DNA from 4 places in the Variovorax xiamenensis genome. Region 3 is predicted to be linked to each of the others. Evidence: predicted binding sites of a transcription regulator. Region 3 holds the regulator's gene; each other region holds the start of a gene.
What was found. The regulator sigma-54, encoded in region 3, starts transcription at its own class of promoters, with help from an activator protein. The targets are predictions, from matches to a motif close to TGGCANGNAANCTGCTTT.
Positions count from the first base shown of each region.

Region 1: the regulator sigma-54 is predicted to act here: its motif matches at 2,955-2,972, upstream of SFB74_RS32425 (pilin).
Region 2: the regulator sigma-54 is predicted to act here: its motif matches at 3,125-3,142, upstream of atzF (allophanate hydrolase).
Region 4: the regulator sigma-54 is predicted to act here: its motif matches at 2,808-2,825, upstream of glnA (type I glutamate--ammonia ligase).

Region 1 covers NZ_CP139038.1:7,035,087-7,042,541, reverse strand. The annotation lists gene SFB74_RS32435 (CHASE2 domain-containing protein) at 1-1,990, shown strand, start outside; gene SFB74_RS32430 (3',5'-cyclic-nucleotide phosphodiesterase) at 2,021-2,824, shown strand; gene SFB74_RS32425 (pilin) at 3,032-3,583, shown strand; gene tfpZ (TfpX/TfpZ family type IV pilin accessory protein) at 3,634-4,455, shown strand; gene SFB74_RS32415 (hypothetical protein) at 4,617-5,288, opposite strand; gene SFB74_RS32410 (pilus assembly protein) at 5,272-7,455, opposite strand, start outside.
Region 2 covers NZ_CP139038.1:454,684-462,138, reverse strand. The annotation lists gene SFB74_RS01970 (ABC transporter permease) at 1-331, opposite strand, end outside; gene SFB74_RS01965 (ABC transporter substrate-binding protein) at 337-1,344, opposite strand; gene atzF (allophanate hydrolase) at 1,357-3,093, opposite strand; gene SFB74_RS01955 (M48 family metallopeptidase) at 3,230-4,093, opposite strand; gene SFB74_RS01950 (AmpG family muropeptide MFS transporter) at 4,153-5,535, shown strand; gene SFB74_RS01945 (beta-ketoacyl-[acyl-carrier-protein] synthase family protein) at 5,734-6,936, shown strand; gene SFB74_RS01940 (beta-ketoacyl synthase chain length factor) at 6,933-7,455, shown strand, end outside.
Region 3 covers NZ_CP139038.1:748,791-756,245, forward strand. The annotation lists gene SFB74_RS03265 (thiol:disulfide interchange protein DsbA/DsbL) at 1-540, shown strand, start outside; gene lptA (lipopolysaccharide transport periplasmic protein LptA) at 694-1,410, shown strand; gene lptB (LPS export ABC transporter ATP-binding protein) at 1,407-2,201, shown strand; gene rpoN (RNA polymerase factor sigma-54) at 2,223-3,830, shown strand; gene SFB74_RS03285 (phospholipase D family protein) at 3,844-5,445, shown strand; gene SFB74_RS03290 (LysE family translocator) at 5,708-6,355, opposite strand; gene SFB74_RS03295 (YceI family protein) at 6,389-7,033, opposite strand; gene SFB74_RS03300 (YceI family protein) at 7,110-7,455, opposite strand, start outside.
Region 4 covers NZ_CP139038.1:2,291,791-2,299,245, forward strand. The annotation lists gene SFB74_RS10100 (sterol desaturase family protein) at 15-989, shown strand; gene SFB74_RS10105 (EI24 domain-containing protein) at 1,040-1,927, shown strand; gene SFB74_RS10110 (competence/damage-inducible protein A) at 1,924-2,724, shown strand; gene glnA (type I glutamate--ammonia ligase) at 2,871-4,286, shown strand; gene SFB74_RS10120 (hypothetical protein) at 4,530-5,045, shown strand; gene glnL (nitrogen regulation protein NR(II)) at 5,051-6,130, shown strand; gene ntrC (nitrogen regulation protein NR(I)) at 6,158-7,455, shown strand, end outside.

The sequences.
Region 1 (7,455 bases), 920 kb from region 3:
GACCCGCCAGCAGGCGGCCGTGCTCGGCTTCGACGTCATGTTCCTCGAGCCCGACCGCAGTTCGGGGCTCGACAGGCTGAGGGAAATCATGGGCGGCCCCCTGGGCAAGACGCCCGGCCTGGCCGCCGAGGTCGAGCGGCTCGCGCCCTCGCTCGACCATGACGCCACGCTCGCTGCCGCGCTGGGCGGCCGGCGCGTGGCGCTGGGCTACTACTTCACACGCACCGATACGCCCAGCGCCAAGGGACAGCTTCCGGCGACTCCGCTGCTGCCGGCCGGCGCCTTCCCTTCGGGCAGTACCTACGCCACGGGTTGGAACGGCTTCGGCGCCAGCCTGCCGGAACTGGCGAAGGCGGCACCGGTCGCGGGCTTCCTGAACACGCTGGTCGGCATCAACGGCGACGGTGTGATCCGCAGCGTGCCGCTCATCGCCCGCTATGACGGCGACAAGGCGCAGCCGGGCTACTACGAGTCGCTGGGGCTCGCGGTCTACCGGCTCGCGAACGGATCGCCGCCTGTGCAGCCGGCCTTCGCGCCTGGCGGCGGCACCGCGCCGCAGCTCGAGTCGCTGCGGGTGGGTCGGCTGCGCATTCCGGTCGACGGGACGGGCAGCATGCAGGTGCCGTTTCGCGGCCTCGGCGGTTCGGATGGCGGATCGTTCCGCTACGTGCCGGCCGCCGATGTGCTCGAAGGCCGGCTCGCGCCGGGCGAACTGAAGGACAAGATCGTGCTCGTTGGCGCCACCGCGCCCGGGCTGCAAGACCTGCGTGCTACGCCCGTCGAGGCCGCTTTCCCGGGGGTGGAGGTGCACGCTAACGTCGTCTCCGCGCTGCTGGACCGCCGGCTGCTCAGCGTGCCCGACTACGCGCCTGGCTACGAGGTGCTGCTCATCGCCGCGGCCGGGCTCCTGCTGGCCTTCGGGATGTCGCTGCTGTCCGCGCCGCGCGCCATGCTGCTGGCCGCGGGGGCAATCGCGGCGCTGATCGGCTTGAACGCCTGGCTGTACGTGGGCTACAGCCTCGTGCTGCCGCTCGCGTCGGTGCTGGCGATGGCGGCCCTCGCATTCGCGTTCAACATGAGCTGGGGATACTTCGTCGAGTCGCGCACGCGGCGCGGCCTGGTTCGGCTCTTCGGCACCTACGTGCCGCCCCAGCTCGTCAACGAGATGATGGAGCACCCCGGCCGCTACAGCATGCGCGCCGAGAGCAAGCCCATGACCGTGATGTTCTGCGACATGCGCGACTTCACGCGCCTGTCGGAGCAGATGGCGCCGGCCGAGCTGCAGGCTTTTCTCAACACGGTCTTCAGCCGGCTCACCAACGTCATCAGCGCGCACCGCGGCACCGTCGACAAGTACATGGGCGACTGCGTCATGGCCTTCTGGGGCGCGCCCATCGACACGCCCGATCACGCCGCGCACGCAGTACGGGCCGCGCTCGACATGGCCGATGCCGTGCACGACATCAACCGCATCCATCGCGCCAGCGGGCGGCCCGAGATCAGCGTCGGTATCGGCATCAACAGCGGCGTGATGAGCGTGGGCGACATGGGATCGACCGCGCGCCGCAGCTATACCGTGGTCGGCGACGCGGTCAACCTCGCGTCACGCCTCGAAGGCTTGAGTGGCCATTACGGTGTAGAGGTGGTCGCGAGCGGCGCCACGCGCGAACTCGCACCCGGCTTCGTCTGGCAGGAACTCGACAGCGTGCGAGTCAAGGGAAAGGCACAAGCCGTTGCCGTTTTTACGCCCCTGACCGCGAGCACGCCCGAAGCGTTGGCACAGACCCAGCAACTGCTCGAACGCTGGAGCGAAGTGCTGGCAGCGTACCGCCGCCAGGACTGGGCCATGGGCCGAAACTTGCTCGCGCCCCTGCTCGCCGCGGATGCGAAAAAAGTCCTTTACCAGCTCTACGCCCAGCGTTTAGCCTCGATGGCGTTGCGACCGCAAGACCCGAACTGGGATGGCGCGACCCGGTTCGAGACCAAATGACGACAGACACATACAAAGGGGTCTTTCACAATGCAGGTTCGTGTGCTGGGTTGCTCGGGCGCCATCGCCAAAGACTGCCGCACCACCTCGTTTCTGGTCGACACGGATCTGCTCGTCGATGCGGGCACCGGTGTCGGAGATCTCACGCTCGATGAGATGGTCCGCATCGACGACGTCGTGCTCACGCACAGCCACCTCGACCACATCGCAGCGCTCCCCCTGATGCTCGACGCCATCGGCGGCCGCCGCACCAGGCCGCTGCGCGTGCATGCGCTGAGCGCCACCATCGATGCGCTGCGGGTACATGTGTTCAACAACATCATCTGGCCGGATTTCGAGAGCATTCCCAGCCCCGAAGCGCCCTTCGTGAGCTTTCACGACATCGCGGTGGGACAGCAGCTGCCGCTGGGCAGCCGCGAGCCCAAGGTGGTGGAGGTGCTGCCTGCGGTCCATACCGTGCCTGCATGCGGCTTCGCCGTGCGGCGGGCGGAAGGCGGCGCCCACTGGGTGTTCAGCGGGGACACCGAGCGCAATGCGTCCTTCTGGGAGCGCGTGAACGAACTCGACGTGGCGATGCTGGTCATTGAAACCGCCTTCAGCAGCCGCGAGCAGGCGCTGGCCGAGCGCAGCCTGCACCTATCGCCTGCCGTGTTGGCCGACGAGCTGGCGCACATCGGGGCGGGCGAGCAGTACCCGATCTACATCACCCACACCAAGCCCGCCGAAACCGACGAGATCATGAGCCAGATCGAGGCGCTGGCAGTCGAGCAGGTGGCGGGGCTGGCGCAGCGGGATATCCGCTGGTTGAAGGCGGGCGGTGTCCTGACCTTCTGACAGTCGGTGACGCATTGGCATGACAAATTTGTCACCGCGTGTAGCATCTTCGGGCGGTTTCTGTCACATCGTGTAACGCCAAAGTGGGTAGAGGTGACGTGTTCGGTCGGAGGGAGGCCTTGGAGACGGGTGGCACAGATGCTGCGGAAGGTACTTCGCTCCGGGCAGGTTCCCGGGCGTAACAACCAACCTACCTGGAGTTAGTTAATGAACCGTCGTTCCATCGCACGTTCCGTGCAAAAGGGTTTCACCCTCATCGAATTGATGATCGTCGTGGCGATCATTGGTATCTTGGCTGCTGTGGCGCTGCCGGCTTATCAGGACTACACGGTGCGCGCACGTGTCTCCGAAGGTCTGGTCTTGGCTTCTGGCCTGAAGGTCGTTGTTGCTGACAATGCTTCTAACGGTGTCGCCGATGCGGACGGTGGTCTCTTCAAGGGCATTCCCACGGACGGCGCTAGCACGACCTTCTGCTCTGCCGCAGGTACTTGTTCGTTGAATGGTGGCGTTAATGCCAAGAGCGTGAACACCGTCATTGGTACTACCGCAAACGGGCTGATTACGGTCACCTACAACGCCAATGCTACGGGCAATACCCTTCAACTGTGGCCGTCTTCGAATGGCAATGTGCTTGTTGCAGGTACGATCCCAGGGGCTACCCTGGTTTGGACCTGCTATGCAAATGGCAAGACGGCTATCAACGGCGCGACAAATGGCGCGACCCTTCTGCCGAAGTATGCTCCTGCTGACTGCCGCTGATTTTCGGCAATACACTTAGCTAGTCTCATTCATTAAAGCCCGTGGCCAGTATGCTGGTCACGGGCTTTGCTTTTGTTGCCATGAGAGATATTTCCAAACGACTGCCATATGCACTGAAAGCTAGCGGCTTCCATCTGATTGGAAGCGTGTTGATAGCAAGTCTGGCTACCCTGCTGGTGCTACGCTTATGGTATCCCCATCCGTACGGCGAGTTGGCGGGAGGGCGCGATCTATTGTGGATTCTTATATCAGTGGATGTCGTTTGTGGACCAATGTTGACATTGGTGCTATTCAGTCCATTGAAGTCAAAGAAGGAATTGGCTTTGGATCTGAGCGTAGTAGCAGTTGTTCAGTTTGCAGCACTGCTGTACGGCTTGTATAGCTTGGCAGAAGCCCGGCCAGTAGCCTTGGTATACGAGGTGGATAGATTCCGCGTAATCAGCCGAGCAGATATTTATGAGCCGGAATTAAAAGAGGCTCCTGATTGGACAAGGCCACTTTCTTTTTCGGCTGTGCAGCTAATTGGGATCAAGCTTTCTCAAAGAAATAGCGACCTGCTCGAGAGCATGGATATGTCGATGGCTGGAATAGAGCTCAGTCAAAGGCCAAGCCGTTGGCAGTCGTATGATATGGGCCTGTCTAAAGTGATGGAGTATGCGCAGCCAATGTCTGCTCTATTCAATTATCAACCGGCGCGAGCAAGTGATATTTCAATTGCAATCGATTTGACAAAGGTGCCGGAAGCCGAATTGCGATGGCTTCCATTGGTCTCGCGGCATGCAAATGACTGGGTCGTGCTATTGGATGGCAAAAATGGGAAACCTCTTGGGTTTTTGCATGTAGAGGGTTTTTTTCCTGTTGCGAAAAAATGATTTGCCTCGGCCGTTGAAAATTTTTTAAGAGCGAGCGACTCAAAAATGCAGTACTACTAAGGAGGCTTGGCGGTTGATAACTTGGAAGCCCGTAGACGCATCGATTGAGGCGCGGCAGGAGGTTTTTTGTATGCCGTGTTCCATTTTGCTCAATTGGCGAACTATTGTTTCGCTCTCGAAAAAACAACTTCGACCCGTAAGCTAGATTTGACAGGGCGGCCTAGAAATTCACCGGGCGAAAATATTGCCGTCATGAAAGCGGCGCGTGCCGCTTTTTCAAAGGCGACAGGGAGTAGTGGTTCTTGAGCAACAACGTCATGTACCTTACCCGTTTCGTCAATATAGAGCAGCAGAACGCCAATATGTGATTCATCTGCTAATTCCCCAGCCGGCGACTCGAGAACTACGGGGGTGAGAGCAATTGGTGCAATCGTAAGGTGAGTACGAGGAATGTACTCTTCGAAAAGCTTGCCATCTGAAGACCGGCGGGGCAGGCGAGATGAGGTCTCGTTGACTCCCGATTTCAGGGCTTTTTTCGTATCTCTTCTGGCAGGAGTCGCTGAGTCGATGGTGTCGGCTATGACATCGATTGATGTCGACCTTGCCAGTTCTTGGGTTGGCGCTACGGTAAATGCATGCCGTGGAGGTTGTTGCGTGCGTGTATTGATTCGCACACGAATGGCATCTTTTTTCTCGGCACGAGACGAGTTGGCAGGCACTTCGAGCAAAAAAACATGCAGTGCAATAGAAGCAATTACGCAAACAAGAAATAGACCTAACGGCCGAAAGCATGAACTTCCGGCCACCTGCACATCATTAGTCCACCAGTTCACGCCAAGACGTTCTGCGCGCGCTACCCAAGCCAGTAGATGCGCTATCGATCTGCTTTTGCGTAATGCTGCCATCCGTGTTCTGGATCAGGTTCCGGATGTTCCCGTTTGCATCTCGCACAAGCGTCATGCCCGCAATCATCGACGTCGAACTCCACTGGGTACCTACAGGGCCGTCACCGATCTGGCCGCCATTGGTCACGTTGACGTTGTAAAGCCATGATGAGCCGCCGGAGGCACAGGCATCGCCCGTCGGGATGGCCGAGCCGACTACAAGCGTTTCGCCCAGCATGGTCATGTTGGTGGCGACTCGCTCCTTCGAATGCGGCAGATCGAACCACCAGCCACCCTTGGTACTCCAGTCGACCGGATTGTTCGTGATCGATGCGGTCGTAGCGGCTGCCGCAGAGCCGTTGAGTGTCAGTGTCTGTTTCACAAAGTTGGTCGTGTCCGCACGGACATCGCCCCATCCAGTGGCTGTAAGCTGGTCCTTCACCGCATAGACCGTCTGCTGGGTCGTGTCGCCGATATCGCTGGTGCCGAGGTAGCGCCCCGTAGAGACCACGACAACGGGCTTTTGCGAGATCAGGACCATTTCCGGCTTGATCGTGATCGGCTGAGGCGTGGATGTGTTGATCTGGAACTTGGCCAACTGCAACGCGCCTTGATTGGGCAGATAGAGATTGTCAATATCGAAGCGCCACAGGTTCCCTTGAAGATCGCCGCCGTAGATTCGCTTGATCGTGTTATCCGCGCGGCTTTCGATCCACGCATTGATCTTTGCCAATCCACTAGGCGTATCCGAGCTGCCCGCGGTGGTCGAAATATCGAGCAACTGGGCCCCAGTATTCGCATTCACTACATACAGGTGTCCCTTGCCATCACCTGACGTGTTGTTGTAGCCCGAGGTAAATGCAACCACCCAGGTGCCATCGGCCTTCTTGCCGATAACCGGATTGCCATAGGTCATACCCATGTCGGCAGCCGTGAACTCCCAAAGTACTTGTGGGCTCAACGGGTTCGTGATGTCGAGTGCGTAGTAGCCAGCGCCCCCATTGCCGAGACCGCCCACGAGGATGGTCTTCCATGTGGAGCCCACCTTGATGTCCGCCATGATGGGCGGGCCGTCCACGTAGTACTGATGGCGGGACGCATAGTCGGTGTTGGCCAGTTTGAAGAGGTTGGGCATGACGGCGGTCGGCACGTAAGCCCAAAGCTCGGTACCTCCATCGCTGCTGTCGGCAGAGAACGCATGCAGCATGCCGTCGTTGGCCCCGACATACACCACAGGCTTGCGCGTGGCTTTTGTGGTCACGAAGTCGGCGTATCCGGTGTCGGCGTAGGCGAACGGCGGCTTGCCAACGCGGACCGGCGCGCCATTGATGATGTCGCCCAGGATGGTCTCCCGATTGCGATAGAGCGCGGCCACCGCGGTGCCGCCACCCGTTCTGGGGCTCGAGGACTCGAAGGTTCTCACGCCGCGCAGATAGTTCACGAGATTGGCGCCAGTGTTGGCAATCGCCTTGTCGTCGCTCGACAGCGAACTGCATTGCGTCGGCGCCCCGGTCTTGCTGCAAATGTTGTCGAAGTAGGCCTGTTGCGCGCTGCTGAGGTTCGCATAGGTGAATGCCTGCAGGCCGGACGCTCCCTTGAAGTAGATGCTCCGTGACGAGGGAGCTGCCGCTCCCAGGATCCTGCTGGCAGACCAAATTGCAGTGCTTCCAATTGCACCTGTCGTGCCGTTCAGCGGGAAGGCCTGCAGGTCACCGGTCCAGGAGCCCGAGGTGTAGCTCGCCCTGTAGACCTGGTTGCTTTCGCCGGCGACCAGATCGACGGAGCTGGTTGCAGCAGCTGCGGCGGCGCCCGGAATCTTCTGGACCTCAGTCACCACCCCTTGAATCGCTTCAGCGAGTAGACCTGCATTCAACGCCGAGTAGTAGCGTCCCCGGCCATTGACGGCCGCGTGCCAAAGGTCATCGACGTTGGTTGCATCGCCGCCGCTGCCGCTATCGGTGTCGTATCCGCCAGGAGCAGGCCACTTGACCGCACCGCTCTTCAGGTCGACATACGAGCCGGAAGTCTGCGTGAGATAGTTCCTGTCATAGGTCAGCGTTCCGCTGACACCGAGACCGATCGTGAACGTGTTCATGTGCTGCCACGTTGCCGAGTC
Region 2 (7,455 bases), 290 kb from region 3:
TCTCGTTGCTGCCGAGCAGCACGCCCAGCGGCACGCCGACGACCGCCGCGATGACGAAGGCCTGCACGGTGCGCCACACGGTCATGGCGAAGTCGGTGAGCAACGGGCCGCCGGCCAGGCCGGTGATGAGGGCGGCGATGGTGTCGGCGGGCGTGGGCAGAAGAATCGGCTTGATGAAGCCGAGCCGCACCACCAGGTCCCAAACGATGAAGAGCACCGCCGGACCGATGAAGGGCAGCATACGCTCGCGCAGCGGCGGCTTCGGTGCCGCGGTGGCAGCACTTGCCGACGGGGTCCACGGCGCGGCCGTGGTCGTGCTTGCTTCGGCCATGGTCGTCAGCCTTTGTAGAGCAGGCCGTCCACCGCGACCTTCTTCTCGAAGATGCCTTTCTCGGTGAACAGGTCGTAGAACTTCTGGAAGTACGCGACGTCGCTGGGCTTGAACTCGTTGTAGAGCATGTACGACGCGAGCGGCACCTCGGCCGTGAGCTTGCCCTCGATGGCGGTGTAGCCCTTCATGAACTGCCGTGCCTCGTCGGGCTTGCTGCGCACCAGCTCCACGCCGCGCGCGTAGGCGGCGATGTACTTCTTCGCGATCTCGGGGTTCTTCTTGATGAACTCGCTGGTGAGGCTGGCCGCGCCGCCGTGCCAGGGCGCCATCGGGTCGCCGAGGATGTATCTGGCGACCACGCCGGCCTCGACGACGCGCGTGGTGCCGTTCATGCGGCCCACCGTGCCGGTGGGCTCCAGCGTGTAGCAGGCGTCGACCTGGCCCGCGACCAGCGCGGCCACGTGCTGGCCGATGGGCAGTTCGCTCACGGTCGCGCCCTTGGCGCCCGCGCGCTCCAGCATGGTCTTGCACAGCGTGACGTTCTGGATGCCGGGGCCCGAGGCGACCTTCTTGCCCGCCAGCTCGGCCACGCTCTTCACGGGGCTGTCCTTGGCGACGATGAATTCGTCGAGCACGTACTTCGCGTTGCTCGGGTTGGTGCAGAAGATCTTGAACAGGCCGGGCTGCGCGATCTCGCCGATGGCGAGGTTGGCCGAGCCGGTGCCGTTGGCGCTGCCGTCGCAGCGGCCGGCGAGCATGCCTTCCATCACCTGCTGCGCGCCGGCGAACTTCAGCGGCTCGACTTCGAGGCCGGCCTCCCTGAAGTAGCCCTTGTCGACCGCCGCGAAGAACGGCAGGCCGGCGGCCACCGGCCAGAAGCCGATGCGCAGCTTCGTCGCCGCGCCCTGCGCGCGCACGATGGCGGGCGCGGCCAGCACGGCCAGCCCAGCGGCGCCGGCCTGCAGCAACCGGCGTCTTTGGCGTGCGGCGGAAGAGTCTTGTTGAATGCTCATCGGAACTCCTGATCAGTTGGAACTCGGGGTGGCCAGGCTCGCGACGTAGGCGCGCCAGCCGCCGTGATGGGTCACGTCCTGCGCGCCGGCCAGTGCATGGCCCTCGCAGATGAAGCCCTTCACCCAGCTGCCGTCGGCCAGCTCGACGCTGCCCAGCCCCAGCGGAGCCGGGATGAGCGCGAGAAAGCTGCCGACCTGGGCGAGCGGCACGGCCCACACCTCCAGCGCGATGGCGGCACCGCCTTCGTCTGCCCCGACGGCCACGCGCCGCAGCCCGGGCTTGGGGGGCACCGTGCCCGGCAATGCATGCAGCCGGTAGAAGGGCGAAGTCGTTGTGGCACGCAGCAGCGTCGCGCCGCGCTCGGTGAGCTGGCCGTTGAGCGGCATGCCCGAGAGATGCGCGCCGACCACCGCGATGGGCAGCAGGCCGGCGCCCGGCGCGGCGAGCCCCGGAATGGCGCGCGGCGCGGGCAGCGGCTGGCCGGTCGCGCCCTGCGCGAGACCGGTCGCGTGGTGATAGCGCTGGCCCAGCTCGGCCAGCGCGAGATCGCTGCCGCAGGGGCCGATCAGCGTGATGCCGAAAGGCAGGCCATCCGCGCGCAGGCTGCTGGGCACAGAGAGCGCGGCGTAGTCGAGCAGGTTGACGAAGTTGGTGTACGCGCCGAGGTTGCGGTTGAGCACCACGGGGTCGGCGCGCATCTGCTCGCGGGTGTAGTGCGTGGGCGCGGTGGGCACGAGCAGCACGTCGATGGCGCGCCACATCGGCTCGACCTTCTGCGCGATGGCGCGCAGGCGGGCCTGGGCCTCGAACACGTCGGCGGCGTCGTAGTCGCGGCCGCTCGCGAGGATGCCGCGCACGGGCTCGATCACGTCGCCTTCGTGCGCGTCGAAGAACTCGCGCACGGCGGCGTAGCGCTCGGCGACCAGCGCGCTTTCGTAGAGCATCGCGGCGGCTTCGGCGAGCGGCGCGTAGGCGATGGTGACGGGCGTGCCGCCCATGGCGAGCAGCCGCGCGACCGCGTCGCCGAATGCCTGTTCGGCGGCAGCGTCGCCGAAGAAGCTCAGCCTGTCGGGCACGCCGAAGCGGAAGCGCGCGGGCAGCGGCTCGCGGCGCAGGTCGATGTCTCTCGAATACGGGTCGCGCGCGTCGTGGCCCGCGGCGGCGAGCAGCACGTCGACCGCGGTGGCGACGGTGCGCGCGAAGATGGAGACGCAGTCGGCGCTCTGCGCGGCAGGCACCACGCCGAAGGCGCTCAGCAGGCCGCGCGAAGGCTTGATGCCGACGATGTTGTTGAGCCCGGCGGGCACGCGGCCCGAGCCGGCGGTGTCGGTGCCGAGGGCGAAGTCGGCCTCGCCCGTGGCCACCACGTAGGCCGATCCCGAGCTGGAGCCGCCCGACACGTAGCGCGCGTCGAAGGCATTGGGCACCTCGCCATAAGGAGAGCGGGTGCCGTTCAGGCCGCAGGCGAACTGGTCGAGGTTGGTCTTGCCGGCCAGCGATGCACCGGCTTCGAGCAGGCGCTGCACCACGGCTGCGTGCACCTCGGGCAGGCGCTCGAAGGCCGGGCAGGCGGCGGTGGTGGGCACGCCGGCCACGTCGATGTTGTCCTTGACCGCGAAGCGCAGCCCGGCGAGCGGCAGGGCGAAACCCAGCGCCTCGCCGGCCTTCGCATGCGCCAGCGGCGATGCGAACCTGGCGATCCAGGCGGCTTCGGGCGATCCGCTTTTCGGGTTTTCTTCATGCACCATCTTCAGGCATCCAAACATGTGTACAAGTTGAGATGCAAGCGGCATGCCAACGGCGACGCGAGGTCGCGCTGGTCAGGAATGACGGAGGGAATTCACTTCCGCCCCTCTGGATATGAGAGGGGTGGAACCGGGCAGGTCAGCTCTTCCTGGCGTCGCGGTAGAGCTTTTCGACCTTCGGCAGGTTCGCTTCCAGCTTGGCGATGCGGTCCGGCCCGCTCGGGTGCGTCGAGAGGAAGTTCAGGCCGCCCTGGTTCTTCGACGCCGTGGCCATCTTCTTCCACAGCGACACCGACGCCTGCGGGTCGTAGCCCGCGCGCGCCGCGAGTTCGAGCCCCACGAGGTCGGCCTCGGTCTCGTCGCCGCGGCTGAACTTGAGCGTGATGAGTTGCGTGCCGGCGCGCGCGGCGAGGTCGCCGACCTGCCCCCATCCGAGCAGCTGCGCACCGATGGAGAGCGCCGCGCCGGTGCCCGCGCTCTTGGCCATGCGGGCGCGGGCGTGCTCACGCAGCGCATGGGCCATCTCGTGGCCCATCACCATCGCGACCTCGTCGTCCGTGAGCTTGAGCTGCTCGAGAATGCCGGTGAAGAAGGCGATCTTGCCGCCGGGCATGCAGAAGGCGTTGATCTGCTTGCTGCCGATCAGGTTGACCTCCCACTTCCAGTCGCGGGCGCGCGAGTTCCACGGCGTCGCGAAGGGAATGAGCCGCTTGGCGATCGCGCGAAGGCGCTGCAGCTGCGGATTGCTCTCGCCCGCGAGCGCGCCCTTGGCGCGTGCCTGCTCGAGCAGCTGGCCGTACTGCTGCACGCCGGCCGCCTCGATCTGGTCCGCCGGCACCAGGTTGCGCGCCACCGAGGCCCTGCCCACGTCGACCTGCGCCAGGGCCGGCCTTGCAAGGGCAGCACTGGCCGCGCCGGCCGCCGCCAGCAGGAAGGCACGCCTGGGGTTCCAGCCGGAAGCGGCGGACGGGATGGAAGCGGGGAGATCGCATCGTGTGCACATAGGAGCGGGATCATAGGAACAAATGAAGACAAGAAGGCCGGGAACCCGGGGCGTCGCTCATGGACAATCCGGGGCACATGTCCGCCTCGCCCGCAGAAACCCCCACGCCCCCCTCTCCGCCCTGGCGCGACGCGCTGAAGGTCTACCTGGAACCCGCCACCCTGCGCATGCTGGCGCTGGGCTTCTCGGCGGGGCTGCCGCTGCTGCTGGTGCTGGGCACGCTGAGCTTCCGGCTGCGCGAGGCGGGCATCGACCGCACCACCATCGGCTACCTGAGCTGGGTCGGGCTGGCCTACGGCTTCAAGTGGGTCTGGGCACCTCTGGTCGACCGGCTGCCGCTGCCGCCGCTCACCACGCTGCTGGGGCGCCGCCGCGGCTGGCTGCTGCTGGCGCAGTGCATGGTCATCGCCGGACTGGCGGGCATGGCGGTGAACGACCCGCGCCACGGGCTTACGCCGCTGGTCTGGTGTGCGCTGCTGGTGGCCTTCGGCTCGGCCACGCAGGACATCGCGCTCGATGCCTTCCGCATCGAATCGGCAGAGGCGCGCAAGCAGGCAGCGCTGGCAGCGGCCTACCAGACGGGCTACCGGCTCGCGATGATCTGGGCCGGTGCCGGCGTGCTGTGGGTCGCGGCCTGGGCCGAGGTGGCGCCCGCCGTGGCAGCCACGGGCGCCGCCGCCTACCAGAACGGCGCCTGGAAGACGGCCTACCTGGTCATGGCGGCCTCGATGGCCGTCGGCGTGGTCACGGTGCTGCTGTCGCCCGAGCCGGTGCCGGGCGCCCTGCCCAAGGCCCGCAGCGCCGCCGAATGGCTGCGCAACGTGCTGGTCGAGCCTTTCGCCGATTTCATCCGCCGCTACAAGTGGCAGGCGGTGCTGATCCTTTCGCTCATTGCCATCTACCGCATCAGCGACGTGGTGATGGGCATCATGGCCAACCCTTTCTACGTGGACATGGGCTTCACCAAGGACCAGGTGGCCTCGGTCAGCAAGATCTACGGCGTGATCATGACGCTGGTGGGCGCCTTCGTCGGCGGCGTGCTCTCGATGCGACTGGGCGTGATGCGCGTGCTGATGCTGGGCGCGGTGCTCAGCGCCGCCAGCAACCTGCTCTTCGCGTGGCTGGCCACGCGCGGGCACGACCTGACGGCGCTGATCGCGGTGGTCTCGGCCGACAACCTCGCTGGCGGCATCGCCTCGGCGGCCTTCATCGCCTACCTGTCGAGCCTCACGAACATCAGCTATTCGGCCACGCAGTACGCCCTGTTCAGCTCGCTGATGCTGCTGCTGCCGAAGTTCCTGGCCGGCTATTCGGGCGCCTTCGTCGACGCCTACGGCTACAGCAGCTTCTTCGTCGGCACCGCGCTGCTGGGCGCGCCGGTGCTGGTGCTGGTGGCGCTGGCCTCGCGGCTGACGACCACAAGCCCCCAGGGCCGTCAATAGGGGTCTACAGGGCCTGCGCCTTATAGGAAACGGCCGACGCTGCACGGGCCGCGCAACTGGTAGGCTGTACCGGTATACATTCGTTTCCTTCGAAATTTCTTTCAATCTCCTTTCCTCGCCGGCGCGCCCTTTCCGTTCTGCTTGCCTTCCCCGCGCGCCCATCGTCCGCCTGACCGACAGCCCAACACCTACAAGATCGTGCCGTCCCGAATTTCTCCTCTTCAAATAAGTGCCTACACGGCCACCTGCGCCGTCGGTGTCGGCAAGGAAGTGCTGGCCGACGCGCTCGCGCAGTCGCGCAGCGGGCTGCGCGCCAACGACTTCGGCGACGCGCCGCTGCCCACCTGGATCGGCCGCGTCGACGGGGTCGAGGAGGTCCGGCTCCCCGAATCGCTCGCGCAGTGGGACTGCCGCAACAACCGGCTGGCCTGGATGGGCCTGCAGGCCGACGGCTTCCTCGAGGCCGTGGCCGCGGCGCGCGAGAAGTACGGCGCCTCGCGCATCGCGCTGGTGCTGGGCACCTCCACCGCCAGCATCGGCGAGACCGAACTGGCCTACACCCAGCTCGACGCGCAGGGCATGTTCCCGCCCGACCAGCGCCGCGCCGCGGTGCACACGCCGCATTCGCTGGCCATGTTCGCGCAGCAGCTGCTGGGCATCAGTGGCCCGAGCGAGACCATCTCCACCGCCTGCTCGTCGAGCGCCAAGGTGTTCGCCTCGGCCGAGCGGCTCATTCGCCTGGGCCTGGCCGACGCGGCGGTGGTCGGCGGGGCCGACACGCTGTGCGGCAGCGTGCTCTTCGGCTTCAACTCGCTCGAACTGGTGTCGAGCGAGCCGTGCCGGCCTTTCGATGCCGCGCGCAAGGGCATCAGCCTTGGCGAGGCCGCGGGCTTCGCGCTGGTCGAGCGCGTGCAGACCGGCGCCGATGCCGCGCCGCTGCTCCTGCTGGGCTACGGCGAGGCCAGCGACGCGCACCACATGTCGACGCCGCACCCCGAGGGCCTGGGCGCCGAGCGCGCACTCGACGAGGCACTGGCGCGCGCCGGCCTCACGCCCGACGCCATCGACTACATCAACATGCACGGCACCGCGAGCCAGAAGAACGACGAGGTCGAGGGCGCGCTGGTGGCGCGCCGCTTCCCGGCACGCACGCACGCCAGCTCGACCAAGGGCTTCATGGGCCACACGCTGGGCGCGGCGGGCATCGTCGAAGCCGTCATCAGCCTGCTGGCGATCGAGCGCGGCCTGATGCCGGGCACCGTCAACACCCACACGCTGGACGAAGGCTTCGGCCCGCAGATCCGGCTCGAGCCCGCGCGCGGCGAAGTGCGCTACGCCCTCAGCAATTCCTTTGGCTTCGGCGGCAACAACTGCTCGCTCGTTTTCGGCAAGGCGGCATGAACGACATGAACCAGGCCGCACCCAAGCCCCCCACCCTCTACATCGAAGGCCCTGCCTTCTGGACGCCCACCCTGCCCGGCTGGGACGCCGCGCGCGCCGCCTTCCGCGGCGAAGGCACGCTGACCGATCCGCCCGCCAAGCGGCCCTCGCCGCAGGTGCTGGCGCCGGCCGAGCGCCGCCGCGCGCCCGACACCGTGGCGCTGGCGCTCGAGGTGGCCGCCGCCGCCCTCGCCGGCTCCGGCCGCAACGCGGCCGACGTGCCTTGCGTGTTCACGTCGGCGCACGGCGACCTGTCGATCAACGACTACATGTGCAGCACGCTCGCGAGCGATCCGAAGGGACTGTCGCCCACCAAGTTCCACAACTCGGTGCACAACGCGGCCGTGGGCTACTGGACCATCGGCACGGGCTGCATGGCGGCCAGCAACGCGGTCTCTGCCTACGAGCACAGCTTCGCGTCGGGCCTGCTCGAAGCTGCCGTGCAATCCGCCTGCGACCAGGAACCGGTGCTGCTGGTGG
Region 3 (7,455 bases):
CTGGTGCTCGACAAGCGCGTTCCCGTCGACGCGCCCGCCGGCAAGGTCGAGGTGGTCGAGTTCTTCTCGTACAACTGCCCGCACTGCAACGACTTCGAGCCGACGCTGGAAGCCTGGCTCAAGACGGTGCCCAAGGAAGTCGCCTTCCGCCGCATTCCCGTTCCATTCGTGGGCAACGACGTCGAGGCCAAGCAGCGCCTGTACTACACGCTCGAAGCCATGGGCAAGGTCGACGAGTTCCAGCCCAAGGTGTTCAACGCGATCCACGCGCAGCGCCAGAACGTGAACGGCGACGCCAACATCATTGCCTGGGCCACCGCCAACGGCCTGGACGCCACCAAGTTCAAGGAAACCTTCACCTCGTTCGGCGTGGCCAGCAAGGCCAAGCGCGCCTCGCAGATGACCGATGCCTACAAGGTGGCCGGCGTGCCGGCGATGGCCGTGGCCGGGCGCTGGTACGTGGATGGCGAGACCGCCGGCAACATGACCAAAGTACTTCAGGTCGTGAACTATCTGATCGGCGAGGCGAAGAAGGGCTGAGCCCGGAAAACCCGAGCCGTGCCGCGCTGTTGCGCGGTGTTTCTGGTAGAAAGCCAGAAGGAAAGTCAAGCCCGCTTCGGCGGGCTTTTTCATCTGTGCGTGCGGGGCAGAAGCACTCAGCCGCATACAATGCTCAGCAAGTTTCGTGCCTCTATGACATTGCACTCCTACCCCACCACCCCCTTCCTGCGTCGCATCGGCCGCCTGGCCGCCGGCGCGCTGCTGCTGGCAGGCCTGGCCTCGGGAGCCGTGGCCGAGACCGCCGACCGCTCCAAGCCGATGAACATCGAGTCGGACTCGATGCGCTACGACGACCTGAAGCAGACCAGCGTGTTCACCGGCAACGTTTTGGTGACAAAGGGCACGATCATCATCCGCGGCGCGCGGCTGGATGTGCGCCAGGACGCCGAGGGCTACCAGTACGGCGTGGTCACCGCGGCACCGGGCAAGCGGGCCTACTACAAGCAGAAGCGCAATGCGCCCGACGAGTGGATCGAGGGCGAGTCGGAAGTCATCGAGTACGACAGCCGCGCCGACAACGTCAAGTTCATCCGCAACGCGACCATGCGCCGGCTGCTGGGCGCCACCCCGAACGACGAGAGCCAGGGCGCGCTGATCGTCTACGACCAGAGCAATGACACCTACACCGTCAACGGTTCCACCGTGCCGCCGAACACCGCCGTGAACGCCTCGGCCCCGGGCGGACGCGTCAGGACCATCCTCACCCCCAAGGCCGCCACCGCCCCGGCTGCCGGCGCCTCGGCCCCGGCCGGTGCGAAGGCACCGCCGCCGGCTCCCACCCCGGCGCCCGGCAAGGGCCTGCGCCAGAGCACCACGCTCGGCAGTGACCAGGGAGACACGCGCAAGTGATCGAATCCGCAGGAACGCAGGACGCCAACGGCGCACCGGGCAGCCGCCTGGTCGCGCGCGGCCTGAAGAAGAGCTACGGCAGCCGCACGGTCGTCAAGGACGTCTCGCTCGACGTGCAGAAGGGCGAAGTCGTCGGGCTGCTCGGGCCGAACGGCGCCGGCAAGACCACCTCGTTCTACATGATCGTGGGCCTGGTGCGCGCCGACGCCGGCGACATCACCATCGACGGCGAGCCGATCGCCCACATGCCGATCCACCGCCGCGCCCGCATGGGCCTGAGCTACCTGCCGCAGGAAGCCTCGATCTTCCGCAAGCTCACGGTCGAGGAAAACGTGCGCGCCGTGCTCGAGCTCCAGAGCGAGCCCGACGCGAACGGCAAGATGGTGGCCCTGTCGAAGGAGCACATCGAGGAGCGCCTGACCGACCTGCTGGCCGACCTGCGCGTCGACCACCTGCGCGATTCGCCTGCGCTGGCGCTGTCGGGCGGCGAGCGCCGCCGCGTCGAGATCGCGCGCGCGCTGGCCACGCAGCCGCGCTTCATCCTGCTGGACGAGCCCTTCGCCGGCATCGACCCCATCGCGGTGATCGAGATCCAGCGGATCATCAGCTTCCTGAAGGAGCGCGGCATCGGCGTGCTCATCACCGACCACAACGTGCGCGAGACGCTGGGCATCTGCGACCACGCCTTCATCATCAGCGACGGGCACGTGCTGGCACAAGGCACGCCTTCGGAGATCGTCGACAACGCCGAGGTACGCAGGGTGTACCTGGGCGAGCACTTCCGCATGTAAGGGGCGGGGGCGGTTTCCACCATGAAGCAAGGGCTGTCCCTTCGCGTTTCGCAGCATCTGGCACTCACGCCGCAGCTGCAGCAGTCGATCAGGCTGCTCCAACTCTCCACGCTCGAGCTGAGCCAGGAGGTGGAGCAGATGCTCGACGAGAACCCCTTTCTCGAGCGCACCGCCGAGGAAGCCGTGCGCGAGGAATTCGGGCTCGAGACGGCGGACGCTCCGATCCCGCGCGACGACGGCGGTGACGGTGGCGAGGGCGGCGAAAGCGACTTCGCGCCCACGGCGCCCGGCCCGGCCGCCACGACCTCTTCCGAAACCAGCTCCACCGCGGCCGCCGACTCCGACGGCCCCGCCGCCGAAATCGCCGAGCGCGAGCCCGACTGGGAAGGCGATGGCACCGTCGACATGGCGCCCGACGACAGCGAATGGGGCGGCGACGCCCCGGCGCGCCAGAACAACGCCGGCGACGACGATCGCGCCGATGCCACCGAGCTCGCGCGCAGCCAGGAGTCGCTGCAGTCCTTCCTGCACCGCCAGGCGCTGAGCCTGCGGCTGAGCGAGAACGACAGCGCCGCGCTGCGCTTTCTCATCGAATCGCTCAACGACGACGGCTACCTCGAAGACTCGCTGCCCGCGCTCGCCTCGGGCCTGGCCGGCGACGACAACGACCAGTTCGACGACCTCGTGCACCACTTCCAGGTGGCGCTCGGCCTGCTGCAGAGCCTGGAGCCCGCCGGTGTCGGCGCGCGCGACCTGGGCGAATGCCTGAGCATCCAGCTGCGCGCCATGGCCAGCGACGACGAGACCGAGGAAGAAGAGCAGGTCCGCAAGACCGCCATCGCCATCTGCAAGCAGCCGATGGAGCTGCTCGCGCGCCGCGACTTCAAGCGCCTTGCCACGCTCACCCGCAGCAACGAGGAGCTGGTGCGCTCGGCGCTGCAGGTCATCGCGCGGCTGGAGCCCAAGCCGGGCCGCAGCTTCGTCGACGTCGAGCGCAACATCATCATTCCCGACGTGATCGTCACCAAGACGGGGCGCGGCACGAACGTGAAGTTCCGCGTCATGCTCAACCCCGAGGTCATGCCGCGCCTGCGCGTGCACGACATCTACGCCGGCGCGCTCAAGTCGCACAAGGGCGAGGGCAGCCAGGCGCTGTCGCAGCGGCTGCAGGAGGCGCGCTGGTTCATCAAGAACATCCAGCAGCGCTTCGACACCATCCTGCGCGTGAGCAACGCCATCGTCGAGCGGCAGAAGAGCTACTTCGTGCACGGCGAGCTGGCCATGCGTCCGCTGGTGCTGCGCGAGATCGCCGACGAGCTGGGCCTGCACGAATCGACCATCTCGCGCGTGACCACCGCCAAGTACATGGCCACGCCCTTCGGCACGGTCGAGCTCAAGTACTTCTTCGGCTCGGCGCTGGGCACCGAGACCGGCGGCAACGCATCGAGCACCGCGGTGCGCGCGCTCATCAAGCAGTTCGTCGGCTCCGAGAGCGTGAAGAAGCCGCTGTCGGACAGCCAGATCTCCGAGATGCTGAAGGAGCAGGGCATCGAGTGCGCGCGCCGCACCGTCGCCAAGTACCGCGAGGCGCTGCGCATCGCGCCCGCCAATCTTCGCAAGGCCCTGTAGAAAGACACCGCCGATGAACCGAGGCCTGATGTCGCGCTGTGGGCATTGGGTCTTCGCCATGGTGGCGGTGCTGCTGCTCGCAGGCTGCGCCACGCTGCCCGACGAGGCACCGCGCACACCCACCAAGGCCATGGCCGTCTCGGCCGACACCGCGCTCGGCAAGATCGCGCTGGCTTCCCAGCCCGACCCCGACCTCAGCGGTTTCCGCCTGATGCCCGGCGGCGACTTCGCCTTCGACACCCGCATCCAGCTGGCCCGCCGCGCGCAGCGCACGCTCGACGTGCAGTACTACCAGATCGAGAACGACGAGACCGGCCGCTACCTGCTGCGCACCCTGCGCGACGCCGCCCAGCGCGGCGTGCGCGTGCGGCTGCTGATGGACGACCTCTACACCTCCGGCGAAGACGAGCTGCTGCTCGGCCTCGCCGCCACGCCCAACGTGGAGCTGCGGCTGTTCAACCCCTTTCCGGCCGGGCGCGGCAGCCTGCTGAAGCGCTTCACCGCCTCGCTCTTCGACTTCAGCCGCGTCAATCGCCGCATGCACAACAAGCTCTTCATCGCCGACGGCGCGATGGCGGTGGCTGGCGGGCGCAACATCGGCAACCAGTACTTCAGGCGCACCGCGGGCGAGAACTTCATCGACCTCGACACCTTCGTCACCGGCGCGCTCATCCCGCGCCTGGGCAGCCTCTTCGACCAGTACTGGAACAGCGTCTACGTGCGGCCGATCCAGTCGGTGGCCGGCAGCAGTCTCTCGCGCGAGGAGCTGCAGAAGCGCTTCGAGCTCGCCACCGGCCCCGACACCACGCCGCCGCCGCCGAAGCCCGCGCCCAACGACCTGCTCGGCTACAGCCCGATGGCGGAAGACCTCGACGCCGGCAAGCTCGGCCTGATCTGGACCACCGCCGAGGCGTATGCCGATTCGCCCGAGCGCGTGATCGGCAAGACAGCTTCCTACGGCGGCGTGCCGCTGCTCGACGTGGACAGCGTGCGCTACAACGTGGTCGAGCAGATGCGCCGCGCCCGCTCCGAGGTGACCATCGTCTCGCCCTACCTGATCCCCGGCGCCTCGGGGCTGGAGGTGATGCGCGAGATCCGCGGGCGCAACGTGAAGATCAGCGTGGTCACCAACTCGCTGGCCGCCACCGACGAGCCGCTGGTGCACACCGCCTACCGCCGCTACCGCCCCGACATGCTGAAGCTGGGCGCCGACCTCTACGAGCTGAGCACCACGCGCACGCGCAGCAGCGTGCGGCTGGGCCTCTTCGGCACCTCGGTGGGCCGGCTGCATGCCAAGTCGGCGGTGATCGACCAGCGCATTCTTTTCGTCGGCTCGATGAATTTCGACCCGCGCTCCGAAACGCACAACACCGAGATCGGCCTCTTCATCCGCAGCCCCGAGATGGCGCAGCAGGCGCTGAAGCTCATCGACGTGCTCAAGCAGCAGGGCGCCTACAGGCTGCGCTTTGCCGAAGGCAGCAACGAGTCGCGCATCGAGTGGGTGAGCGACGACGCCGGCAAGCTCACCGTGCTGAGCGAGGAGCCCGACTCCCGCTTCTGGGACCGGACCATGCTCGAGATACTGGCGCCGCTGACGCCCGAGAGCCTGCTCTAGGGCGAATCGACATTCAAACGTGGCCGCGAAGGACGAATGCCGGGCGCAGTGCAAGGCGCGGGGAGCGCCGCGTAGCTCGGCTACGCAAGCGAGCCGCAACGCCGCAATGCGCCCGGCATTCGTCCTTCCCTTCGGGTTGGCCCGCCTTGCACCCGCCTGCTTTGTCGGCCGGCTTGACCAGAGATGACTCTGGCCTGCGCCGCCCTGCGCACATCCGGGTGCAAGGCGAGCCAACGCGGCCACGTTTGAATGTCGATTCGCCCTAGGTGCCGCGCACGGCCGACCACACGAGCCGCAGCCCGAGCAGCCCCATCACGCCGCCCGCAGCGCGGTCGATCCAGACCTTGTAGCGCAGGTAGGCCGAGCGCGGCGCCGCCGACGACAGCGCCAGCGCGACGATCGAATACCAGCCCGTCTCGATGCAGAAGATGACCGCCGGCACGGCCAGCGCCAGCACCAGCGGCACCTCGCGCGGCAGGAAGGCCGCGAAGATGCTGGCGTAGACCACCGCCGTCTTCGGGTTGCTCACCTGCGTGGCCAGGCCCAGCAGGAAGGTGCGTTTGCTCCGACCCTGCGGACGCTGCGAAGGGTCAGTGGCCTCCTGCGCCACTGCCAGCGGCTGTCGCGCGCCGCGCCAGATGCGAAAGCCGAGGTAGACGAGGTAAGCGCCGCCCAGCCCCTTGATCGCCAGGTAAAGCGCCGGCACCGCAAGAAACGCCGCCTGCAGCCCCGCCAGCGCGGCGATCGAGAAGGCCAGCCCGCCCGCGCCCATGCCCAGCGCCGCCGCGAGGCCGTCGGCGCGCGAAGTCACGGCGGTGCGCGCCACCATGACGAAGCTGGGGCCTGGGCTCATCGCGCCTACGGTCATGGCGCCGGCGATGCCGAGAAGGGCGAGGGTGGTGTCCATCATGGCCTTGTCTCCATTCGGTGCGAGTTCATTGCGTCATTGCACGTTGACCGCTTCGACCTGCACCAGCAGCTTCACCTTGTTCTCGAAGCCGAAGTTCAGGCCCCAGGTGATGCCCCAGTCGCTGCGCTCCACGGTGGTCTCGAAGTCGCCGCCGCACACCTGGCGGTTGATCAGCGGGCTCAGGTAGCAGTTGAAGCGCACGGCCTTCAGCGTCACCGGCTTCGTCTGGCCCATCAGCGTGAGCTTGCCGGGCACGTCGACCACCTTGTCGCCGGAGAACTCGATGCGGTCGGCCACGAAGCGGCCGGTCGGAAACTCGGCCACGTTGAAGAAATCCTTGCTCTGCACGTGGCGGTTGAGCAGGTCGACGCCGGTGTTGATGGAGCTGATGTCCATCGTGATGTCGACCTTGCCGCTGCTGCCGGTGCCGTCGATCTGCACCGAGCCGTCCTTGGTGCTGAAGCGGCCCCGGTTGGTGGTGGTGCCGTAGTGGCCCATCTCGTACATCACGAAGGTATGCGTGGGGTCGATCACGTAGTTGGCGTTCTTCGCCGGGCCGCCCGCGGGCTTGGCGGCCACCGGCGGCGCGGTGTATTCGGGCTGCTGGGGCAGTTGCTGCGCCGTGGCGGTAGCGAACACGACGGCCGACACGGCCGTGGCGAGGAGGAGCTTCTTCATGGCATTGCCTGCTTGGGTCATGAAAGAGAGAGAAGAAAACCGGGTGAGGGAAGGGCGGGAGCGGCCGGGCGGCGGTTCACAGCGGCCCGAGGCCCGCGAGCGTGAACTTGAAGCGCACCTGCACCTCGTTGCCGACCACCGAGGTGTCGGTCCATTCGCCTTCGCCGATCTTGTAGTCGAGCCGCTGGATCGTAAGGCTTCCGCTGGCCACCGAGTAGTTGCCGCCGGGCGCCGGCGCGATGCTGACGGGCACCGTCACCGGCCGCGCGACGCCCTTGATGGTGAGCTTGCCCGCCATCTCGAACCTGCCCTCGCCCAGCGCCTTGATGGCGCTCGACTGGAAGCTCGCCTGCGGGAAGTGGGCCGAGTCGAACCACGGCTGCTTGGGCAGCTCGGCGTCGCTCATCGGAATGCCGAAGCCC
Region 4 (7,455 bases), 1.5 Mb from region 3:
CGAGTTTCCTGATCGTGATCGACTGGCTGACAGACGCCTTTTCCGCCATGCAGGGCTGGTTCTTCGAGACCGTCGTGCAGCCGCTGGTCTACGCCGTGGGGCTGGGCGGCTGGACCGAGGACGCCTTCGACGCCACCGGCTGGCTGCTGGTCGGCGTGATCCAGATCCTGGTGCTGCTGGCCGTCATCGGGCCGCTGCAGCGCTGGCGCTCGGTGGAGCCGGTGGTCGACCGCCACGCGATCCGCATCGACGTGCTCTACACGCTGATCCACCGGCTCGGACTGTTCCGGCTGGCGCTCTTCTTCACGCTCCAGCCCTTCTTCGACGACGCCCTGGGCGCGCTGCGCACGGCGGGGTGGGGCACCTTCCACCTCGACGAGGTGTGGCCCGGCGTGACCGACATTCCGTGGGTGGCCTTCGCCATGTACCTCGTGGTGCTCGACTTCGTGGGCTACTGGATCCACCGCGGCCAGCACCAGTTCAACTGGTGGTGGGGGCTGCATTCGCTGCACCACTCGCAGCGGCAGATGACGATGTGGAGCGACGACCGCAACCACCTGCTCGACGACATCATCCACGACACGCTGATCGTCATCGTGGCGCAGCTCATCGGCGTGGCGCCCGGGCAGTTCATCGCCTTCGTCGCCTTCACCCAGCTCAGCGAGAGCCTGCAGCACGCCAACCTGAGGGTGAGCTTCGGCGCCATCGGCGAGCGGCTGTGGATCAGCCCGCGCTTCCACCGGCTGCACCACAGCATCGGGCTGGGTCACGAATCGAACGGCGCCAGCACGCTCGGCGGCCATAACTTCGGCGTGCTGCTGCCGTGGTGGGACATGCTCTTCGGCACAGCCAACTTCGAGAACCGCTACGACCCGACCGGCATCCGCGACCAGGTCGAGCCCCGCGCCGACGGCCGCGTGCGCGACTACGGCCGCGGTTTCTGGGCCCAGCAATGGCTCGGGCTGAAGCGAATGGTCGGGCGCGGTTGAGGGGCTCCGGGCCCTGAAAGGCGCGCCCGAGGCGTTATCCTCGCTGACTCATGCGCCTGCTCCTCGACTCCTTCTGGCGCGCGGTCGCCTATTGCATGCTGCCGCGCGTGATCGTGCTGTCGCTGCTTCCGCTGGGGCTCATGATCGTGCTGGCCGCGGCGCTCGGCTACTTCTACTGGGACGCCGCGGTGGCCTGGACGCGCGGCGCGCTCGACGCCTGGCCGCTCCTGTCGAGCTTCTGGGCCTGGATCGGCCGCCTTTTCTCCGGTGACGTCACCTCCGTGCTGGCCTCGCTGGTCGTGGTCTTCGCGGCCACGCCGGTGATCGTGGTGATCTGCCTGCTGATCGTGGCCGGCTTCATGGCGCCCGCGCTGACCAAGCTGGTGGGCGATCGGCGTTTTCCGGGGCTCGAGCAGAAGAAGGGCGCTTCGTTCCTGGGCAGCGTGGCGCGTTCGCTCGGCGCGACCGTGCTGGCGGTGATCGCGCTGGTGGTGTCGATGCCGCTGTGGCTCATTCCGCCGCTGGTGCTGATATTGCCGCCGCTGATCTGGGGGTGGCTCACTTACCGCGTGATGAGCTTCGACGCGCTGGCCGAGCATGCCAGCCCCGAGGAGCGCGCCGCGCTGATCCGCGCCCACCGGGTGCCGCTGCTGTGCATCGGCGTGCTGTGCGGATACCTGGGGGCCGCGCCCAGCATCGTCTGGGCCTCGGGCCTGCTGTTCGCTGCCGCCTTCTTCGTGCTGGTGCCGATCGCCATCTGGATCTACACACTGGTTTTCGCCTTCTCGGCTCTCTGGTTCGCCCACTACTGCCTCGACGCGCTCGCGCAGCTTCGCGCCCGGCGCGCGGCCGCGGAGGCTTCGGCCAACGGCGGCACCCCTGCCATCGAGGCCGACGAGGCCAGCAAGGCCGCTCTTTCCCAATGGGGTTCTCCATGACTCGCGCATTCGGTCTCATCGTCGTCGGCGACGAGATCCTCTCCGGCAAGCGTGCCGACAAGCACATGGCCAAGTTCATCGAACTGCTCGCCACCCGCGGCCTGCAGCTGGGCTGGGCCGAATACGTGGGCGACGAGCCCGCGCGCATCACGGCGGCGCTGCAGCGCGCCTTTGCCGGCGGCGACATCGTCTTCTCGACCGGCGGCATCGGCGCCACGCCCGACGACCACACCCGCCAGTGCGCCGCGAAGGCGCTGGGCGTGCCGCTGGCGTTGCACCCCGAGGCCGAGCTGCTGATCCGCGAGCGCATGCAGGACACCGCGCGCGAGCAGGGCCTGCCCTACGAGCCCGACCGGTCCGACAACGTGCACCGGCTCAACATGGGCGTGTTTCCCGAGGGCGCCACGCTCATCTACAACCCGTACAACAAGATCCCCGGCTTCAGCGTGGGCGACGTGCACTTCGTGCCGGGCTTCCCCGTCATGGCCTGGCCGATGATCGAATCGGTGCTCGACGGCCGCTACGCCGGGCTTTTCGCCAGCAACGCGGTCGCCGAGAAGTCCGTGATCGTTTTCGGTGCCATGGAAGCGACGCTGACGCCGCTCATGGAAGCCATCGAGGCCACCCATGCCGGCATCAAGGTGTTCAGCCTGCCCAGCGTCGACCACCCCACGTACGGCCGCCACATCGAGCTGGGCGTCAAGGGCAACGCCGAGCGGCTCGATGCCGCCTACGCCCAGCTGATCTCGGGCCTGCACACTTTTGACGCCAAGCTTGGCACCGAATTGGTGCGATAAAAGTCATTGCACCAAAATGGTGATATTTCGCCTCCATTTGGGTTTCGAGGCGGCCATCGAAGCCTCATCCGGTGAGGTGACAATGGCACAGAAACTGCATCCCACGTCCCTGTATTCCTAACCACCATCCAACTCAGGAGAAACTGATGGCAAAGACCGTCGCCGATGTACTCAAGCTCGTCAAGGAAAACGAGGTCAAGTTCGTCGACTTCCGCTTCACCGATACCCGCGGCAAAGAGCAGCACGTGACCGTGCCGGTCTCGGCTTTCGATGAAGACAAATTCACCTCGGGCCACGCATTCGACGGCTCGTCCATCGCCGGCTGGAAGGGGATCGAAGCTTCGGACATGCAGCTCATGCCCGACCCGAACACCGCCAACATCGATCCGTTCTTCGAAGAGACGACGATGATCCTGACCTGCGACGTGATCGACCCCGCCGACGGCAAGGCCTACGAGCGCGATCCGCGTTCGCTCGCCAAGCGCGCCGAGGCCTACATGAAGGCATCGGGCCTGGGCGACACCGCCTACTTCGGTCCGGAACCCGAATTCTTCGTGTTCGACGGCGTGCGCTGGAAGAACGACATGTCGGGCTGCTTCGTGAAGATCGAGTCCGAAGAAGCCTCGTGGAACACCGACAAGGAGTTCGAGCACGGCAACTCCGGCCACCGTCCCGCTGTCAAGGGCGGCTACTTCCCGGTTCCCCCGGTCGACAGCTTCCAGGACATGCGCTCGGAAATGTGCCTGGTGCTCGAATCGCTGGGCATTCCGGTCGAAGTGCATCACCATGAAGTGGCCAACGCCGGCCAGCTCGAGATCGGCACCAAGTTCAGCACGCTGGTGCAGCGCGCCGACTGGGTCCAGCTGCAGAAGTACGTGATCCACAACGTGGCCCACGCCTACGGCAAGACCGCCACCTTCATGCCCAAGCCCATCGTCGGCGACAACGGCTCCGGCATGCACGTGCACCAGTCGGTCTGGAAGGACGGCAAGAACCTGTTCGCCGGCGACGGCTATGCGGGCCTCTCGGACTTCGCCCTGCACTACATCGGCGGCATCATCAAGCACGCACGTGCCCTGAACGCCATCACGAACCCCGGCACCAACAGCTACAAGCGCCTGGTCCCCGGCTTCGAAGCCCCGGTGAAGCTGGCCTACTCGGCCAAGAACCGCTCGGCCTCGATCCGCATCCCGTTCGTGCCCAACCCGAAGGGCCGTCGCGTCGAAGCACGCTTCCCCGATCCGCTGATGAACCCGTACCTGGGCTTCGCCGCGCTGCTGATGGCCGGCCTGGACGGCGTGGAAAACAAGATCCATCCGGGCGAAGCCGCCAGCAAGGACCTGTACCACCTGCCGCCGGAAGAAGACGCGCTGATCCCGACCGTCTGCCACAGCCTGGACCAGGCCCTGGAAAACCTGGACAAGGACCGTGCGTTCCTGACCAAGGGCGGCGTGTTCACTGATTCCTACATCGACGCGTACATCGACCTGAAGATGCAGGAAGTCACGCGCTTCCGCATGGCGACCCATCCGGTCGAGTTCGACATGTACTACTCGTTGTAATTGGTTCGCCCCCAGGCTTCGCGCACTTCGTGTCGCTGCGCCAACCCCCTTCCGGGGGCGATACCTGCGGCCCGGCTGAGCCGGTTCCGCGGTATCTCCCGAAGGGGGCAGGGCCTGATGTAAGCCTGATGGGTTATGGAAGGACGGCTGGGCCGTCCTTTTTCTTTGGGGTGGAACATCTGGTCACTTTCGCCGTCGAATTGCACGAAAATGCGCCTTTGTCGCCGCTCTCCACCGATACACATGAAGACAGCTTCCCTCATCTTTCTGGCCGGTTCACTGATCGCGTTGCCGGCGCTCGCGCAGGAGCGCGTCTGGCGTTGCGGCAACGAGTACACGAACAACGCGACGGTCGCGCAGCAGAAGGGCTGCAAGATCATGGAAGGCGGCAACGTCACGGTCGTGCAGGGCACCAGGGCTTCGGGCGGCGGCTCCGCTTCTTCCTCGTCGAGCGGCTCGTCCGCTGCGCGTTCGCCGGCTGGCAGCCCGCGGATTGAGGGCGTCGACCAACGTGCCCGTGACGGCGAGGCGCGCTCGGTGCTCGAGGCCGAACTCAAGAAGGCCGAGGCGCGTCAGGCGGAGCTGCAGAAGGAATACAACAACGGCGAGCCCGAGAAGCAGGGCAGCGAGGGCCGCAACTACCAGAAGTACCTGGACCGCGTCGCCGAGATGAAGGCCGAGCTGGCACGCAACGAGAGCGACATCGCCGGCATCCGCCGCGAGATCGGACGCCTGCCGGCCAAGCAGCAGCCGCAGTAATCGTCATGGTGTTCGGGAAGAAGGCGGCCAGCGCCAACTCGCGCTTCCAGTCCTTCGACCTGCTGTCCACGCTGATCGCGGTGGTCGACAGCAAGGGCTCGGTGCTGTTTGCCAATGCGGGACTCGAAGACGCACTCGGCACCTCGCGCCGCACGCTCGAAGGCTCGCAGTTCGGCGCATGTTTCCATGAGCCGCAGGTGCTGCGCACGGCCATCGACGGCGCCAGCAGCAACGACTTTGCCACGCTGCGCTACGAAGCCTTCCTGCGCCGCGTCAACCACGAGCTGATGCCTGTGCAGGTTTCGCTCGCGCATGGCGAGAAGAAGGGCGAGCTCATCATCGAGATGTCGCCGCTCGAGCAGCAGGTGCGGCAGGACCGCGAGGAGCGGCTCATCGACCAGGCGCAGGCGAACAAGGAACTCATCCGCAACCTCGCGCACGAGATCAAGAACCCGCTGGGCGGCATCCGCGGCGCGGCGCAGCTGCTGCAGATGGAGGTCGAATCGCGCGACCTCATCGAGTACACCCAGGTCATCATCCATGAGGCCGACCGGCTGCAGACGCTGGTCGACCGGCTATTGGCACCGCACCGCCGCCCGCACGTGGTGGGCGACGTCAACATCCACGAAGTCTGCGAGCGGGTGCGCTCGGTCATCCTCGCGGAGTTTCCGCGCGACCTGCACATCGAGCGCGACTTCGACGTCTCCATTCCCGAGTTCCGCGGCGACCGCGAGCAGCTCATCCAGGCCACGCTCAACATCGCGCACAACGCGGCGCAGGCGCTGGCCGAGCGCCGCGCGGCGGGTGATGCGCAGATCACATTCAAGACGCGGGTGGCCCGCCAGGTGATCTTCAACAAGCAGTGGTATCGATTGGCATTGGAATTGCATGTAATCGACAATGGACCGGGTGTGCCGGACACGATCAAGGACCGCATCTTCTATCCGCTCGTATCGGGCAGGGAAGGCGGAACTGGGCTGGGATTGACGCTCGCACAAACTTTTGTGCAACAGCATCACGGCGTGATCGAGTGCGACAGCGTCCCGGGCCGAACCGATTTCAAGATATTGATACCGCTGCCCTAGCGCAGCCACCGGCAACAGAGGAGATGCATGAAGCCGATCTGGATAGTTGATGACGACCAATCGATTCGCTTCGTGCTCGAGAAGGCTCTGCTGCGCGAAGACCTGCCCACGCGCAGTTTCACCAACACGCGCGAGGTGCTCGCGGCACTCGAACAGGCTGCCGACGACGATCAGCTCGCGCCCCAGGTCCTGGTGAGCGACATCCGCATGCCCGGCGGCTCCGGGCTCGACCTGCTCGACAAGATCAAGGCCCTGCACCCGGGCCTGCCCGTCATCATCATGACGGCCTTCTCGGACCTCGACAGTGCCGTCTCTGCCTTCCAGGGCGGCGCCTTCGAATACCTGCCCAAGCCCTTCGACCTGCCGCGCGCAGTCGAGCTCATCCGCCGCGCGGTCGACGAGAGCCAGCGCGAGGAAGTGGCGGAAGAGCGCATGGTCGCCGCGCCCGAGATGCTCGGCCAGGCGCCTGCCATGCAGGACGTGTTCCGCGCGATCGGCAGGCTTTCGCAGAGCAACGTCACGGTGCTCATCACCGGCGAGTCGGGCTCGGGCAAGGAACTGGTGGCGCGTGCGCTGCACAAGCACTCGCCGCGCGCCAACGGCCCCTTCGTGGCCATCAACACCGCCGCCATTCCGAAGGACCTGCTGGAGAGCGAGCTCTTCGGCCACGAGCGCGGCGCTTTCACCGGCGCGCAGACCATGCGCCGCGGGCGCTTCGAGCAGGCCGAGGGCGGCACGCTCTTCCTCGACGAAATCGGCGACATGCCCTTCGACCTGCAGACGCGCCTGCTGCGCGTGCTGAGCGACGGTCATTTCTATCGCGTGGGCGGCCACAACTCGGTGAAAGCCAACGTGCGCGTCATCGCGGCGACCCACCAGGACCTGGAGCAGCGCGTCAAGCTCGGCGGCTTCCGCGAAGACCTGTTCCACCGCCTCAACGTGATCCGCCTGCGCCTGCCGGCCCTGCGCGAGCGCGGCGAGGACGTTCCCGCGCTCACGCGCCACTTCCTGCAGGTGAGCGCGCGTCAGCTCGGCGTGGAGCCCAAGCGCATCTCGGATGCCGCATTGGCGAAGCTCGCGGCATTCAATTTCCCGGGCAACGTGCGCCAGTTGGAGAACATCTGCCACTGGCTGACGGTGATGGCGCCGGCCCAGCTGATCGAGGCGAAGGATCTTCCGCCGGAAGTGATGGCCGGCGGCGCTGCTGCCGAGGCGCACGCTGCAGCCGAAGCGCCAGTCGTTTCGTCGGCCGTCGCGGCACAGCCCGCGCCAACGCTGCCGGCAACGAGCGGCGAGTCGCCGGCTCCTGCGTACGCAGTCCCGGA